Regions from separate parts of the Brevibacillus sp. FIR094 genome, predicted to be linked through region 1. Evidence: predicted binding sites of a transcription regulator. Region 1 holds the regulator's gene; the other holds the start of a gene.
What was found. Region 1 encodes CtsR, which represses protease genes until heat stress. Its sites were predicted from a motif close to ATGGTCAATAAAGGTCAAACA; they were not measured.
Positions count from the first base shown of each region.

Region 1 (8,184 bases):
CAATCTGACACCGCCTGCTACGTTTACATACGCATCCTGATTTTGCAGCATCATGCCCATGCGCTTTTCCAACACTGCCATGATCATCGCCACACGCTGATGATCGACCCCTGTTGCCGTTCTCCGTGGGGTTACAAAGCTAGTCGGGGCAACGAGAGCTTGTAGCTCAACCAAAACGGGACGTGTGCCCTCCATGCTGGCTACGACCGTGGAACCCGCAACACCAAATGGACGCTCTGCCAAAAATATCTCAGAAGGATTCGCCACTTCCTCCAAACCGCGATCCTTCATCTCGAAAATACCGATTTCGTTTGTCGAACCAAAGCGGTTTTTGACGGCGCGCAAAATTCGAAACGTATTGTGGCGCTCCCCTTCAAAATAGAGAACAGCATCTACCATGTGCTCAAGCATACGCGGACCGGCGATGGAGCCTTCCTTGGTAACGTGACCGACAATGAAGGTACCAATTCCTTTCCCTTTTGCAATCCGCATCAATTGGGCAGTCGCCTCCCGCACTTGTGCGACACTTCCAGCAGCCGATTGGATCGTCGGGTGAAACACGGTCTGGATCGAGTCAATAATCAGCACATCCGGGTCTACTTGATTAATATGCTGTTCGATCAAATCCAAATCATTTTCTGCCAATACAAACATCGGCGGCGTTTGCAAATGGAGTCGATCCGCGCGAATTTTGATTTGTTTTGCCGACTCCTCTCCAGATACATAGAGAACCTTCGCCCCTTGATGAGCCAAGGCAAAAGATGTCTGCAAAAGCAATGTCGATTTTCCGATTCCGGGGTCCCCCCCAACTAAAATGAGTGAACCCGGAACAAGTCCGCCACCAAGAACACGATTCAATTCTCCGATTGTCGTATCCATGCGTGGCTCTTCTTCACTGGCTACCTGGGTCAATGGAATCGCAGATTGGCGCTGGCCGCCGCTCATCCCTTCGTGACGATGTGCAGTTTTTACCGTCACTTCCTCCACCAAGGTGTTCCAACTGCTGCACCCTGGGCATTTTCCCATCCATTTTGGCGATTCATAGCCACATTCTTGACACGCGTATTTCGTTTTATACTTTGACATAGTCGCACCCTCACTTGGATTTCTTTCTCTACTTTTATCATAATTACGCGCCCAAAAAAAGAATACCTCCCGAATCAGGAGGCATTCTATTACGTTTCAACCCAGCTTATGATTTCGTTTTTTCGAGACGCTTAACAACCAGCTTGCCTTCTTCGGCTTCGATATTGACGGTATCGCCTTTACTAATCGTGCCCTTGAGCAATTCCTCGGACAAATTATCCTCGATGTGGCGCTGGATAGCACGACGCAGCGGGCGTGCACCATAGGCCGGATCAAAGCCTTCTTTTGCCAATACTTTCTTGGCTTCTTCGGTCAATTGGAAATCAATGTCTTGCTCTTTCAAACGTTTACGCAGCTCATCTGTCATGAGAGATACGATTTGCTCGATGTGCTCTTGCTCCAAAGAGTGGAATACGATGACTTCGTCGATACGGTTCAAGAACTCAGGACGGAAGCTCTTCTTCAGCTCATCCATGACTTTGTCCTTCATATCCTGATACTTTCTTTCCGAATCGTTGGTCGTGAAGCCGAGCGTCGTATTTTTCTTGATCATGCTGGCTCCGACGTTGGAAGTCATAATGACAACCGTATTGCGGAAATCGACGGTACGTCCCTTGGAGTCCGTCAGACGACCATCATCCAATACTTGTAGCAGGATGTTGAATACGTCTGGATGAGCTTTCTCGATTTCGTCCAGCAAAATGACGGAGTAAGGCTTGCGACGCACTTTTTCGGTCAGCTGACCACCTTCGTCAAAGCCTACATAGCCAGGAGGGGCACCTACCAGACGAGCGGTGGAATGCTTCTCCATGTACTCGGACATATCTACACGAATCATGGCATCCTCGTCGCCGAAAAGCGTCTCTGCAACGGCACGAGCCAATTCGGTTTTACCCACACCGGTAGGTCCCAGGAAGATAAACGAGCCGATCGGGCGTTTCGGGTCTTTTAAACCAGCACGGGCACGGCGGATCGCACGCGAGATGGATTTGACTGCTTCATCTTGGCCAATGACGCGATCGTGCAAAATCTCTTCCATCTTCAGCAAGCGCTCGGTTTCTTCTTCCTTCAGTTTCAACACAGGGATACCCGTCCAGCTCGCCACTACTTGTGCGATGTCTTCCGGCGTAACCTCCATGTTCAGCTGGCCTTGGCGCTCTTTCCAGTCTTTTTTCGTTTTATCCAGTTCTTCGCGCAGCTTTTGCTCCTGATCGCGAAGTGCTGCTGCTTCCTCGAATTCTTGTGATTGTACGGCAGCGTCTTTTTCCTTGCGCACCTCTTCCAGACGTCCCTCCAGCTCTTTGAGGTTTGGTGGAACCGTAAAGGATTGCAAGCGAACTTTGGATGCCGCCTCGTCGACCAAGTCGATTGCCTTGTCAGGCAGGAAGCGTTCCGTAATATAGCGGTCAGACAGTTTTACTGCCTGCTCGATTGCTTCATCGGTAATTTTGACACGATGGTGGGCTTCGTAACGATCACGAAGGCCATGCAGGATACGAATCGCATCCTCCGCCGTCGGTTCATCAACCTGAATCGGTTGGAAACGACGCTCCAGTGCCGCGTCTTTTTCGATGTACTTGCGATATTCATCCAGCGTAGTGGCACCTACGCACTGTAGCTCGCCACGTGCCAGAGCAGGCTTCAAAATGTTGGAAGCATCAATTGCGCCTTCTGCTCCACCCGCACCAATCAAGGTATGCAGCTCATCAATAAACAGGATGATGTTTCCTGCTTGGCGAATTTCGTCCATGATTTTTTTCAGACGATCTTCGAACTCACCGCGATACTTGGTTCCCGCAACAACGGTTCCCATATCGAGTGTCATGACGCGCTTATCACGAAGGGTCTCTGGAATTTCGTTGTTCACGATTTTTTGGGCAAGACCTTCTGCGATAGCTGTTTTCCCGACGCCAGGCTCCCCAATCAAAACAGGGTTATTCTTAGTACGTCTGCTAAGTACTTGGATCACACGCTCGATTTCTTTTTGGCGACCGATGACCGGGTCCAACCCACCATCACGAGCGATTGCTGTCAGATCCCTTGCCAAGCCGTCCAATGTCGGCGTATTCGCCGCTGGGTTCCCTCCAGACGGTTGATGAGATGCCATCATTTCCGAGCTGCCAAGAAGCTGGAGCACCTGTTGACGTGCCTTGTTCAGGCTAACGCCCAAATTGTTCATGATTCTCGCAGCAATGCCCTCTCCTTCACGAATCAAGCCAAGCAAAATATGTTCAGTCCCCACATAGGTATGACCCAGTTTGCGGGCTTCGTCCATCGATAGTTCAATAACCTTTTTGGCGCGAGGTGTATAGTTTGGTGTGTAATTACTACCGGACTGCTCTGTTCCTCGCCCGATTAACGACTCCACTTCACTCTGGATTTTATCGAGGCCAAGCCCAAGTGATTGCAGTGCCTTCGCCGCAATCCCTTCGCCTTCTCGAATAAGTCCCAGCAGCACATGCTCTGTCCCAATATCTTTGTGTCCGAGACGAACCGCCTCTTCCAGGGCAAGCGCCAGTACTTTTTGTGCTCGTTCTGTAAAACGTCCAAACATCATATCGTACACCTCCGTATAACCGTGTTTTTTCTCTATAGGTTAACAATTGCGTGATACCATTACGTTACTCTTGTGATTCTACTATGCGCAGACGTTCGCGGATCAGCCTGGCCCTTCTTTCGTCGCGTTGGTCCGGAGTGAGCTTTTGTCCAGCGTGGTGCTGTAAAAACCCTGGCTGTGTCGTGACTAACAGTTCGTTTAGGACCAGCGGAGATACATTAGGAATGATGCCTAGATCAATCCCCAGACGTACATCGGACAGACGCTGAGCTGCCTCCTTGGACTCTACCGTGCGAGCGTACATCAGGATGCCATACGACCGAAAAATCCGATCCTCCAAAGAAACCCGAGTATGCTCCAGCAAATAAGCACGTGCCACACGCTCTTGCTCAATAATTTGTCTAGCTACACCGTAGAGATTGGAAAGGATATCCGACTCAGACATCCCCAGTGTGACCTGATTGGATAACTGAAAAAGATTCCCTAGAGCTTCGCTGCCCTCTCCGTAAATTCCTCTAACGACTAGACCAACTTGATTAATTGCCTGTAAAATTCTGCTGATCTGCTGCGTCATCACCAGAGCCGGCAAGTGCAACATCACAGATGCACGAATTCCCGTACCCACATTGGTTGGGCAGCTTGTCAGATATCCTCGTGTTTCGTCGAAAGCGTAGTTCAAGTTTTTCTCAAAAATGTCGTCTAACTTCGTTCCTATTTCCCATGCCTCGTTCAAACGAAACCCGGGTAATAGTACCTGTATTCGAATGTGGTCTTCTTCATTAACCATAATGCTGACGGACTCATCTTCACGAAGTAATACGGCACCTTTGCGAGATTCCTCTGCCAGATGAGGGCTAATCAGATGCTTTTCAACGAGCACCCTTTTTTCTAACGGGTTAATTTGGTCCATTTGGATGACCTGAAGCTGATGCCTTTTGCGCATTGCCTCCGAATCGCTTACTTCCGTTACCTTTCTGACGACTTCCTCGCCCTGCGAGTCCGTTGCCATTAACGGAAAGGGGTGCTGGCGCAGGTTACGGGCGATACGCAGCCGTGTACTAATGACAATGTCGGAATCAGGACCTTCTCCTTTCATCCAATTGCTCCACGGGTTTTGCATAAACTGCTTTTGGGACATAACCAGCTAACCTCCCTTGCTACGATTGGGCCATTTTTTGTTCCAATGCTCGAATTCGATCACGCATTTCTGCTGCCTTCTCGAACTCTTCACTGGCGACATGACTTTGCAGCGCTTGCTTTAGTTGCTCCAGCTCTTTACGGATCTTCAGTTTGCCACCGGTACGCTCTGGTACTTTTCCACTATGCTGTGTGTTTCCGTGAATCCGGCGGAAAAGGGGGTCCAGTCGATCACCCAAAAAGGTGTAGCAATCACTACAGCCAAATCGGCCGCTTTTACTAAATTGAGAATATGTGAGTCCACATGTTTCGCATTGAAGCGGCTTATTCGTTGCCGTTTCGCGTCCATTCTTTTGCATGGGATCAAATTTTAAAAGTCCTGACAGGAGATTGTTGATGCTGAAGTTGTGAAAGCCGGTAAAGACGTCCCCTTTTTCATGAGCACACTGCTCGCAAATATGGTATTCGGTTTTTTCGCCATTGACGATTTTCGTCAAATGAAGTGTCGCCGGTCGTTTTCCGCATTCCTCACAGTTCACAACATCATACCTCCTTTTACTTCAACAAGATTGCTGCGATCATCTGCTTTAAAATATTTGCCCGCAAACGATCCCGCAATTCAGCTTCTAGCGTCAATACGTTTCGCGAGGTAGCGATTTTCATCAAGGTGGCTTCTCTGATGTTGACTAATCCTTCTTCTAATAGTCTTTCTACGATCGCGTTTCCCACGCTCTGACTAATGCTCTCACCAATCAGTTCTTCTGTTAGCAATTCCTGCAAGCGTGCTTTGCTGACAATCTGCACCTTGCGTATGCGAATATACCCGCCGCCCCCGCGCTTACTCTCTACAATGTATCCTTTTTGAACGGTAAAGCGCGTATTGATGACGTAATTGATCTGAGACGGCACACATTGAAAATGGTCGGCAAGCTCACTACGCTGAATCTCGATCAATCCATTGGGACTGTTTGTAATGATGCTTTTCAAGTGATGTTCAATGATGTCCGAGATGTTACGCAAGTCATCGCCTCCTATTCCTCTGTGTATGTTCTTATGAGGTTGCCTATTGACTTTGACTATCTTTGACGTTAATTATAATGGGTTTAGTGCGTACCCGCAAGTGTCCCTTACACATTCTAGTGTGGGCAAAAGAAGGTCGCTTGAAACTTGGACATGATCAACAAAAAAACCACTCCCTGAGGAATGGTTTATGTTTGTTCTTGTGTATTGGTGTCGATTGATGGCAAATGATTCAGTAGCTGAGTGAAGCTGGTAATGATGACATCTGCCCCATCAAGCTCGCCTGGTTTGGCAAAACCAAAGTCGCATCCAATGGTAAATAAACCGTTTGTCTTGCCTGCTTCCACGTCGGAGTGACGATCTCCTACCATGATGGCCTGCCCGATTTTGTAATCAGACAACAATTTTGCAACCAGGTCATTTTTGGAATGTGTACGGAAACGGCCGGCTGAGTACAGATCGGTCATCAGCGGCTTTAACTCGTATTCCTCACAAATGGCATCGATGTACTCTTCCTGCCCATTGCTTGCTACAAACAAAACAAATCCTTTCTCACGTAGCGTTTCCAAGGTTGATTTTACATCCGGATATAGCTCGGTCACTCTTTCTTTGAGTAACTGGATTTCATTATCTAGCAAGAAAGCGTCTGCTGAGCGAATGGCTTCTTCACTCGCGCCCGGTAGCAATTTGTCCCAGATCTGCTCAATCGTCATTCCCAGTACATTGATCAGTTCACGCTCGTCAGGGGTTTCCCCTTGCCATAGCCCTTTTTGACGAAGCTGGTCAAACGTTCGAATAAATGCGGGTGTCGACAACTTTTCTGTTTGCAGTAACGTGCCATCCATATCAAATAATATGGCGAATGGTACAGTCATGGGTTCCTCCATTTTGTCTGGCTAGGCAGCTATTCTACTTCTCCTGGCAACATATTCATATCATCCATGATAAACTCGGTAATTCGTTGTGCAGCATCTGGCTTCGAGATTTTCTGTCCCATTCTGCGCATATAGTCCACCTTGGACGGGCTATGCAATAGTTCATCGATAAAGTAAATCAATTGCTCCGACAGATTGGCATGTACCGCACATCCATTATTGAGCAAAAAGTGGCTGTTCCTCTCTTCCTGTCCAGGCAGAGGGTTGTAAATAATCATGGGTACCCGTTTACTCATTACTTCAGCTGATGTAAGTCCGCCTGATTTGGTGACAATTAAATCAGCCGTCTCCAAGTATTCGTGGAAGTTATTGATGAATTTTAGTGGAACGACTTCATGGCGATACGTACGGTTTATCACTTTATTGTACAGCTTGTCATTTGTCCCTGTTAACACAAAGGTTTTCAGAGGAATGTTAATCTCTTCTAGCCCATCTAATACCTTTTCCATCGAGCCGAGACCCAATCCGCCCCCTGAAAGAATAATGCTCTTTTGTCCAGGAGCGAGGCCTAGCTTTTGTCGAATCAAATCAGGGTCCAATGGCAAGCTGAATTTTTTCATGATGGGTATGCCCATCGGAATGAATTTTTGATGGTCCTGTCGATAAACATCTAACAGGTAATACAGTTGTTCATGGCCGATGAAGTAATAATTGATATGGTGATTAATCCATGAAGGATGGATGGTATAGTCAGTAATGATCGTATAGATTGGTTCCTTCCAATCATTTCTCCCTTTCAGTACGGAGAGCATACAACTTGCAAACGGATGCGTAGCAATAAAGGCATCAGGCTGTACACTGTTGATCAGCTTTTTCAGTTTGTTTGCCAATAATTTATTCATCAGCACATTCATATCGAAGAAACGGGTTTTTTCTGTATTATGGTAAATTCTCCCCCACATCTTGGGTGACAGCCTTAACAGATTCATATAGCTTTCCAGCAAAATCTTGTGAAAGGTGGGGCTAATATATTCCAACGTATCGATGATCATTGATGTGCAACCACTCTCAGCCAAGCTTTCTTGCATGGCCCGCGCTGCCTGGTTGTGTCCGTTACCGATGGAAGCGGAAAAGATTAGAATTTTTTTCATGAACGATTCTCCTTCATAACCTCGCCTACTCCAACGCCTGGATCAGCTACCTTCTCATGTTAGTCTACCCCAAGACCCGTCTGCAAGAGGGAACTTGTCGGTCATTCGGCCTAACTTATCGACAAAATAATCGCGAGTTTGACTTTTTGCTATAAAAACGAAAAACCTCCTTACCCATTCTGGGGTAAAGAGGTTAGTTTCATTCCCTGAAAACTGAATACGCATGATTGCTAAGTGTGTGGATAAGTCCTCGACCGATTAGTATTCGTCAGCTCCACGCGTTACCGCGCTTCCACACCGAACCTATCAACCTCATCGTCTATGAGGGGTCTTACCAGCTTGCGCTGTGGGAAGTCTC
Region 1 is NZ_JBEAES010000032.1:37-8,220, reverse strand. It holds gene radA (DNA repair protein RadA) at 1-1,086, opposite strand, end outside; gene ACQ5DJ_RS23110 (ATP-dependent Clp protease ATP-binding subunit) at 1,193-3,643, opposite strand; gene ACQ5DJ_RS23105 (protein arginine kinase) at 3,708-4,781, opposite strand; gene ACQ5DJ_RS23100 (UvrB/UvrC motif-containing protein) at 4,801-5,319, opposite strand; gene ACQ5DJ_RS23095 (CtsR family transcriptional regulator) at 5,336-5,800, opposite strand; gene ACQ5DJ_RS23090 (HAD hydrolase-like protein) at 5,989-6,675, opposite strand; gene ACQ5DJ_RS23085 (MGDG synthase family glycosyltransferase) at 6,705-7,826, opposite strand; partial or broken rRNA gene ACQ5DJ_RS23080 (23S ribosomal RNA) at 8,065-8,184, opposite strand, start outside.

Region 2 (8,184 bases), on a different contig from region 1:
AGCCCAGAAGCTCTACAATCGCTCGTCTTGTCATTGACAGAAACGACAGGAGCCAAGCAAGTGCAGCTGCTGGTGGAAGGAAAACCGCTAGCTAATGGCCAGTTCACCAAGCCAGTGAGCCGCCCAGTTCAACTCAATCCCATACAGCTGTAAGGAACGAGCCACGCCCGTATTAACGAGCGTGGTTTTTGTTCGCCGTCACCAGTACGGATAGTCCTCCAGCCGCCAAGGAGCAACTGATGTCCGCATGAAATTTTTATTGAAAGTGTAAAGTGACAAGAATATTTGCAATTAACGTAAATAGAGAAGAGGCGTTTGTGCAGTGGCAGATCGTTTCCCGCCTCTGGTATAATGAGCGAAGTGTAACAAAGTGATTTAGGAGGAACTTGGAATGAGAGTGGATGGTCGTGCCCATGATCAATTGCGCCCTGTAACCATTACGCGCAATTACATTAAACACGCAGAAGGATCGTGCCTAATTGAAGTCGGAGACACAAAGGTGATTTGTACGGCGACTTTGGAGGACCGGGTGCCGCCTTTTATGCGTGGTGGCGGGAAGGGCTGGATCACAGCCGAGTATTCCATGCTTCCCCGAGCAACAGCGACCCGCAACGCGCGTGAGTCGTCCAAAGGAAAAGTTGGTGGACGAACAATGGAGATTCAGCGTCTGATCGGACGTGCTCTGCGCTCCGTTGTGAATCTTGAAGCAATGGGTGAACGCACCATTTGGCTGGATTGCGATGTTATTCAGGCAGACGGAGGTACACGGACAGCTTCGATTACAGGAGCCTTCGTGGCAATGGTAGACGCGATGCAAAAGCTGGTGGATAGTGGCACCTGGAAGCAACTGCCGCTCAATGACTTCCTGGCAGCGACCTCAGTAGGGGTAGTTGGCGAGGAAGCAGTACTCGATCTGAACTACAAAGAAGATTCTACAGCGATTGTAGACATGAATGTCGTCATGACGGGAAAAGGAAAGTTTGTCGAGCTGCAAGGAACAGGGGAGGATGCTCCGTTTTCGCCTGAACAGCTACAAGAAATGATTGCCCTTGCAAAAGTCGGCATTGACAACTTGATTAACAGTCAAAAAGAAGCGCTCGCTGATGTTTCGCTCTCTTTTTCACAATCAGTAGCGGAGGAAAGTCATGCCTAATCGAAAAAAAGTCGTTCTCGCAACACGTAACCAAGGAAAAGTGAAAGAATTCAACAGGCTGTTCGCAGATGCAGGCTGGGAAGGAATTAGCCTCGCTGAATTTGACGGTGTGCCTGAGGTAGTAGAAGACAAGGACACCTTCGAAGGAAACGCGTTGAAAAAAGCAATTGAAATCTCTACATACTTGAAAATGCCAGCCCTTGGTGACGATTCTGGTCTGGAAGTAGATGCGCTGGAAGGACGCCCTGGAGTTTACTCCGCACGCTTTGCTGGTGAAGAAGCAACAGACGAGCAGAATTGGCGTAAATTGTTGAAAGAGCTGGAAGAGGTGTCGACAGAGGAACGCACAGCTCGCTTCCGTTGTACGTTGGCGTTGGTGATTCCTGGAGAAGAGCCAATCATTGCCACTGGCGCTTGTGAGGGTGTGATCGCGCGTGAGCCAAAAGGGACAAACGGCTTCGGATATGATCCGGTATTCTATATCCCATCGATGGACAAAATGATGGCCGAACTCATGCCAGAAGAAAAAAACCAGATCAGCCACCGCGCTCGCGCCATGCAGCAACTGCTTGAAATCATCAAGTAGGACAAGAGAGAAAACAGGAGAGTGAGGCGTGATGGGAATTCTCATCATGAGCGATAGTCACGGCTTGGTTCGGGAAGTAAGCCAGGTCGTCAAACGACATCATGTCGAAAAAATTTTGCATTGTGGCGATTTTTGTGTCGACCATAAGCGCGAGCCGTTTTCCAACATGACGCTTGTCCGAGGCAATTGCGATTCGACACAAGAGGTGCCGACTGAGCAAGAGACCGAATGGCGCGACCTTCACATCCTGCAAACGCACGGGCATCTTTTCGGAGTGAAAGGCTCTCTTCTGCGCCTTCATTACCGTGCAGAAGAGGTCGGAGCAAATGTAGTCGTATTCGGTCACTCTCATGTACCTGTCTGTGGCGTAGAGAGAGACATCTTGTTTCTGAATCCGGGGAGCCTGCAAATGCCGCGCGGTTTTCACGTACCGACTTACGCTCTTTTAGAAGAGACAGGAACGAGCCCGACAGAAGTTTACATATCCGTGGCGTTTTATGATCATGTAGGCAACCCGGTTTCACAATTGGGAGGGAACTATTCTGTTCGTCGACCAATGAGGTCTTCTTGAAAACTAAAAGATTTGTGCTATACTAGAATGGTTATAATGGCTAGAATATTATCATCCGAGCCTGCGAAGATACCATGGCGCGGCTGGCGATGTTCTGTTGATTCGATTTAGGAGGGGAAGTTTACGTGGCAGCAAATTGGGAAAAGGTAGAGAATAACCAGGGAGTCCTGACGATTGAAGTAGATGCTACGCAAGTAGACGCAGCATTGGATCAAGCGTTTAAAAAAGTGGTTCAAAAAGTTCAAGTTCCAGGATTCCGTAAAGGAAAAGTACCACGCAAAATGTTCGAATCTCGTTTTGGTGTAGAATCTCTGTACCAAGACGCTCTTGACATTCTGCTTCCAACTGCATACGGACAAGCTGTTCGTGAAGCTGGTATCGAGCCAGTAGATCGTCCAGAAGTAGACGTAACGCAAATGGAACAAGGGAAAAACCTGATCTTCAAAGCGACTGTAACTGTGAAGCCTGAAGTGAAGCTGGGCGACTACAAAGGTCTGTCCATCGAAGATAAAGACTTCTCTGTAACAGAAGAGAGCGTTGACGCTGAACTGAAGCGTATGCAAGAGCGTCATGCTGAACTCGTAGCAGTAGAAGAAGGCGCAGCACAAACAGGCGATATCGCTGTAATCGATTTCGAAGGCTTCCAAGACGGAGTAGCTTTTGAAGGCGGTAAAGCGGAAGATTACTCTCTGGAACTGGGTTCCGGTACTTTCATCGCAGGGTTCGAAGAGCAACTGGCTGGCTTGAACATCGGCGATGAAAAAGAAATTACCGTAACTTTCCCTGAAGAGTACCACTCTCCTAACCTCGCTGGTAAAGAAGCGGTATTCCAAGTGAAGCTGAACAGCCTGAAGCGCAAAAACCTGCCTGCTTTGGATGATGAGTTTGCCAAAGATGTGAGCGAGTTCGACACGCTGGAAGAGCTGAAAGCAGACACCAAGAAAAAACTCGAAGAAAAAACAGCGCAAGAAAAAGATCAATATGTTCGTGAACAGCTCGTTCTGAAAGCAGCTGAAAGCGCTGAGATCGATCTGCCAGCAGTAATGGTTGAGCATGAATTGGATCAAATGGTAAATGAATTTGGTCAACGTCTGCAATACCAAGGCATGACGCTGGAACTGTACTACCAGTTCTCCGGCATGGACGAGAGCCAACTGCGTGATCAATTGCGTGCAGACGCAACATCCCGCGTTCGCACTTCCTTGACTTTGGAAGCAATCGGCAAAGCAGAAAACATCGAAGCAACGGAAGAAGATGTAACTGCAGAACTCGAGAAACTGGCTGGCGTATACGGTCGCCCAGCAGACGAGCTGCGCAAAATCTTCTCCGCACAAGATGGCATGGTTGCTCTGTACCGCGATGTGCAAACTCGCAAAACAGTAGATTTGCTGGTTGCAGAAAGCAAAGTAACAGCATAAGCTTAGAAGAACGCATGATTGGTTAGTGGGCAGGCTTAGCCTGTGCACTGGCTATCAAGATCACAAGGCACGAGTGTATCGTGCCTTGTTTTTCCACCATTGACTTTTTTCGGCAAAGGAGGAAAATACATAATGCTAATCCCTATGGTCATCGAGCAAACAAGCAGGGGCGAGCGCTCCTACGATATTTACTCGCGCCTCCTGAAAGACCGGATTATTCTCTTGGGCACCGAGATTGATGATGAAATCGCCAATTTGGTTGTCGCTCAGCTGCTTTTCTTGCAGGCAGAAGATCCGGACAAAGACATATCGCTATACATAAACTCTCCAGGTGGTTCTGTTACAGCAGGAATGGCCATCTATGACACCATGCAGTACATCAAACCGGATGTGTCCACAATTTGTGTGGGCATGGCTGCCAGCATGGGTGCGTTCCTGTTGGCTGCTGGTGCAAAAGGCAAGCGCTACGCTCTGCCAAATGCCGAAGTAATGATTCACCAACCGCTCGGTGGTGTGCGTGGGCAAGCAGAAGACATCCGCATTCATGCGGAATGGATTATGAAAACGAAGCGCCAGCTAAATGAGATTTTGTCTGAGCGGACAGGTCAGCCTTATGAACGCGTAGAGCAAGATACAGATCGCGACAATTTCATGAGCGCAGAAGAAGCAAAGGCCTACGGATTGATTGACTCTATTATCGAACGCAAAAACTGACCCGTTGTGAGGTGAAGCGCATGTTTAAGTTTAACGACGACAAAGGCCAACTGAAGTGTTCCTTCTGCGGCAAGTCCCAGGAACAGGTGCGCAAGCTGGTAGCTGGTCCTGGTGTTTACATTTGTGACGAATGTATCGAACTGTGCAATGAAATTGTACAGGAAGAACTGGGCACTGAAGAAGAAATCGATATGAAAGAAATTCCAAAGCCAGTGGAAATTCGCAAAATCTTGGACGACTATGTTATTGGTCAAGATATGGCGAAGAAGTCCTTGTCTGTAGCGGTGTACAACCACTACAAACGGATTAATTCCGGGGCGAAGATCGAGGATGTGGAGCTGCAAAAATCCAACATCATGCTGATCGGTCCGACTGGTAGCGGGAAAACGTTGCTCGCGCAAACATTGGCGCGCATTCTGAATGTACCTTTCGCGATTGCGGACGCAACCTCTCTGACAGAGGCAGGCTATGTGGGTGAAGACGTTGAAAACATCTTGCTCAAGCTCATTCAGGCTGCTGATTATGATGTTGAGAAGGCTGAAAAAGGAATCATTTACATCGACGAGATTGATAAGGTAGCCCGCAAATCGGAAAACCCATCCATCACGCGTGATGTATCTGGTGAAGGCGTTCAACAAGCGCTTTTGAAAATTTTGGAGGGGACTGTTGCGAGTGTTCCACCACAAGGCGGACGCAAGCATCCTCACCAAGAGTTCATCCAAATCGACACGTCGAACATTTTGTTCATCTGCGGTGGTGCCTTTGATGGCGTCGAGCAGATTATCAAGCGTCGTTTGGGTAAAAAAGTCATCGGCTTCGGTGCAGACTTCGGCGATGGCGTAAAAGGCGATCTGAAAGCTGGAGAATACCTGAAATACATTTTGCCGGAAGACTTGCTGAAATTTGGTCTGATTCCGGAGTTTGTTGGTCGTTTGCCAGTGCTGGCTACCTTGGAGCCGCTGGATGAGGAGACGCTCGTTCGTATCCTGACAGAGCCGAAAAACTCTTTGGTGAAACAGTATCAAAAACTGCTGAGTCTCGACGGTGTTGAGCTGGAGTTCGATAACGGTGCGCTCATGCAAATCGCGAAAGAAGCGATTAAGCGCAACACTGGTGCGCGCGGTCTGCGTGCGATTATCGAACAAATCATGCTCGATATGATGTATGAGCTTCCTTCCAGAGAAGACGTCAACAAGTGCGTGATTACCGAAGAAACGGTTCGCGACAAAGTGAAGCCACAATTGTTGACCAAAGAAGGCCAGGAATTGCACGAAGAAACAGCATAAGTATTGTCTACACAGACCATCTCGTTATCAGCGAGGTGGTTTTTTTGTTGTTGGTTTACGTCTACGCTTGCGGGGCAATACTACTTGATATCGTTCAAGAGAAGCTTTACATATGCACAAAACGGTCATGAACGTGTTCCTCTCTCTTTGGGGGACAAAAGTTGACCGCAAGCGAAGACGCATGGGAGGGACTGCATATGGACTATACGACATTGGTCATTGCTGTCATTGAAGTGGTTGTTGGTATCGTGATCGGCACCTACTTTTGGAACTTACTGCGAGCGCAGAGAAACACGAAAACCTCAACCGAAAAGGAATCGCGTAAGGATCTTGATTCCATTCGTAAAATGAGAATGGTTGCATTGACTGAGCCTCTGTCAGAAAGAACAAGACCAGCGACTTTGGAAGAAATTGTAGGACAAGAAGATGGGCTTCGTGCGTTGCGTGCTGCTTTGTGTGGTCCCAACCCACAGCATGTCATTATTTATGGACCACCTGGTGTAGGCAAGACCGCAGCGGCTAGGGTCGTGCTGGAAGAAGCGAAGAAAAATCAGCTATCGCCGTTTTCTTCTGATGCCAAGTTTATTGAAATCGATGCGACGATTGCTCGTTTTGATGAGCGAGGGATTGCTGACCCGTTAATCGGCTCTGTACACGATCCTATTTATCAAGGGGCAGGCTCGCTTGGGCAGGCGGGGATTCCGCAGCCAAAGCCAGGCGCTGTGACGAAAGCGCACGGTGGCATGCTTTTTCTTGATGAAATAGGGGAACTTCATCCTGTGCAGATGAATAAGTTACTAAAGGTTCTTGAAGACCGCAAAGTTATGCTGGAGAGTGCTTACTACAGCGAGGAAAATAACCAAATTCCTTCGCATATTCATGACGTTTTCAAATACGGTTTGCCCGCCGACTTCCGCCTGGTTGGAGCGACGACAAGGCTTCCAGAAGAACTGCCTCCTGCGCTTCGTTCCCGTTGCCTGGAAATCTTTTTCCGCCCATTGAAGGCTGGAGAAATTGGGAGTATCGTGCGTACAGCCGTGCCTAAAATGAATATGAATATGGAAGACGGTGCTGTTTCTGTAATCGAGCGCTATGCGACCAATGGACGTGAAGCGATCAATACACTGCAAATCGCTGCGGGAATTGCCTTGACCGAAGACCGCCAAGACATCCAGGCTGCCGATGTGGAATGGGTGATGCACAGCAGTCAAAAATCGCCTCGCCCAGAAAAGCAGGTGCATGATACACCGCAGGTTGGTTTGGTCAACGGTCTTGCTGTGTACGGTCCGAACATGGGCAGTGTGATGGAGCTGGAAGTGACCGCTTCACCCACCACTGTTCCGGGTCAAGGTCGAATGGCGATGACTGGAATGGCTGAGGAAGAGGAGATGGGCAGCCGCAGCCGGACGATCCGCCGGAAGTCGATGGCAAAAGGATCGATCGAAAACGTTTTGACTGTCCTGAACAGAATGGGCGTCCGCCCGTATGATTACGATCTGCATATCAATTTTCCGGGAGGCATCCCTGTCGATGGGCCTTCTGCGGGAATTACCATTGCCACTGCGATCTACTCGGCGATTTTTAATCAGCCTGTCGATAATTTACTGGCTATGACTGGCGAAATCAGTATTCATGGGAAGGTAAAGCCAGTTGGGGGTGTAGTTGCGAAGGTAGAGGCCGCCAAACAAGCGGGAGCGACCAGAGTCCTCATTCCACAGGAAAACTGGCAAAGCATTTTTGCAGACATGAAGGGGATCGAAATCATACCAGTGTCAACTGTCACTGAGGTAATCGAGCTAGCTGTACCACAAGCTGCCATGCAAGAAGAAGAGGCGACAGGATTTACTTTGCAAATCCCAGCAGAGGATCTCGCTTCCTCTCCGCTATCCCTGTAACAGTCGGGTATGCTCGCGGATTAGACATCGGATTGTGTTTGCGCTACAATGGAAAAAAGCTTCTGCTTGCAAAGAGCCTGAGGCCTTGCCCGGCCTGAAACGAGCTCCACAAAAAATGATTGCGTATGATCTTTTTTGTCTCGTTTTTTGGGGCCGGGCGGGCGTTTAAAAACGGCTTTAAAGGGCCGTTTTTGTCTGTTATAAGGCTCTTTGTAAGAGGGTAGATCAACAAGGAGAGGTGCATCCGCTTGGGCGAACGTTCCGGTAAACGAGAATTACCGCTTCTCCCGTTGCGAGGATTGCTTGTTTATCCGACAATGGTACTCCATTTGGACGTTGGACGGGAAAAGTCCATCCGCGCATTGGAGCAAGCCATGGTAGACGATAACAAGATTTTGCTTGCGACACAGGAAGAGGTCCATATAGAAGAGCCAGATGCTGAACAAATTTACAGTATTGGTACCGTTGCGCGTGTGAAACAAATGCTGAAGCTGCCGAATGGGACAATCCGTGTATTGGTAGAAGGCTTGCAACGCGCGAAGATCGAGGAGTATCTTCAAC
Region 2 is NZ_JBEAES010000012.1:158,531-166,714, reverse strand. It holds gene ACQ5DJ_RS13285 (GerMN domain-containing protein) at 1-153, shown strand, start outside; gene rph (ribonuclease PH) at 392-1,153, shown strand; gene ACQ5DJ_RS13275 (XTP/dITP diphosphatase) at 1,146-1,739, shown strand; gene ACQ5DJ_RS13270 (metallophosphoesterase family protein) at 1,771-2,310, shown strand; gene tig (trigger factor) at 2,436-3,728, shown strand; gene clpP (ATP-dependent Clp endopeptidase proteolytic subunit ClpP) at 3,861-4,442, shown strand; gene clpX (ATP-dependent protease ATP-binding subunit ClpX) at 4,463-5,728, shown strand; gene lonB (ATP-dependent protease LonB) at 5,926-7,623, shown strand; gene lon (endopeptidase La) at 7,872-8,184, shown strand, end outside.
Region 2: a site for CtsR is predicted at 3,815-3,835, ahead of clpP (ATP-dependent Clp endopeptidase proteolytic subunit ClpP). Genes of this name have one in related genera too.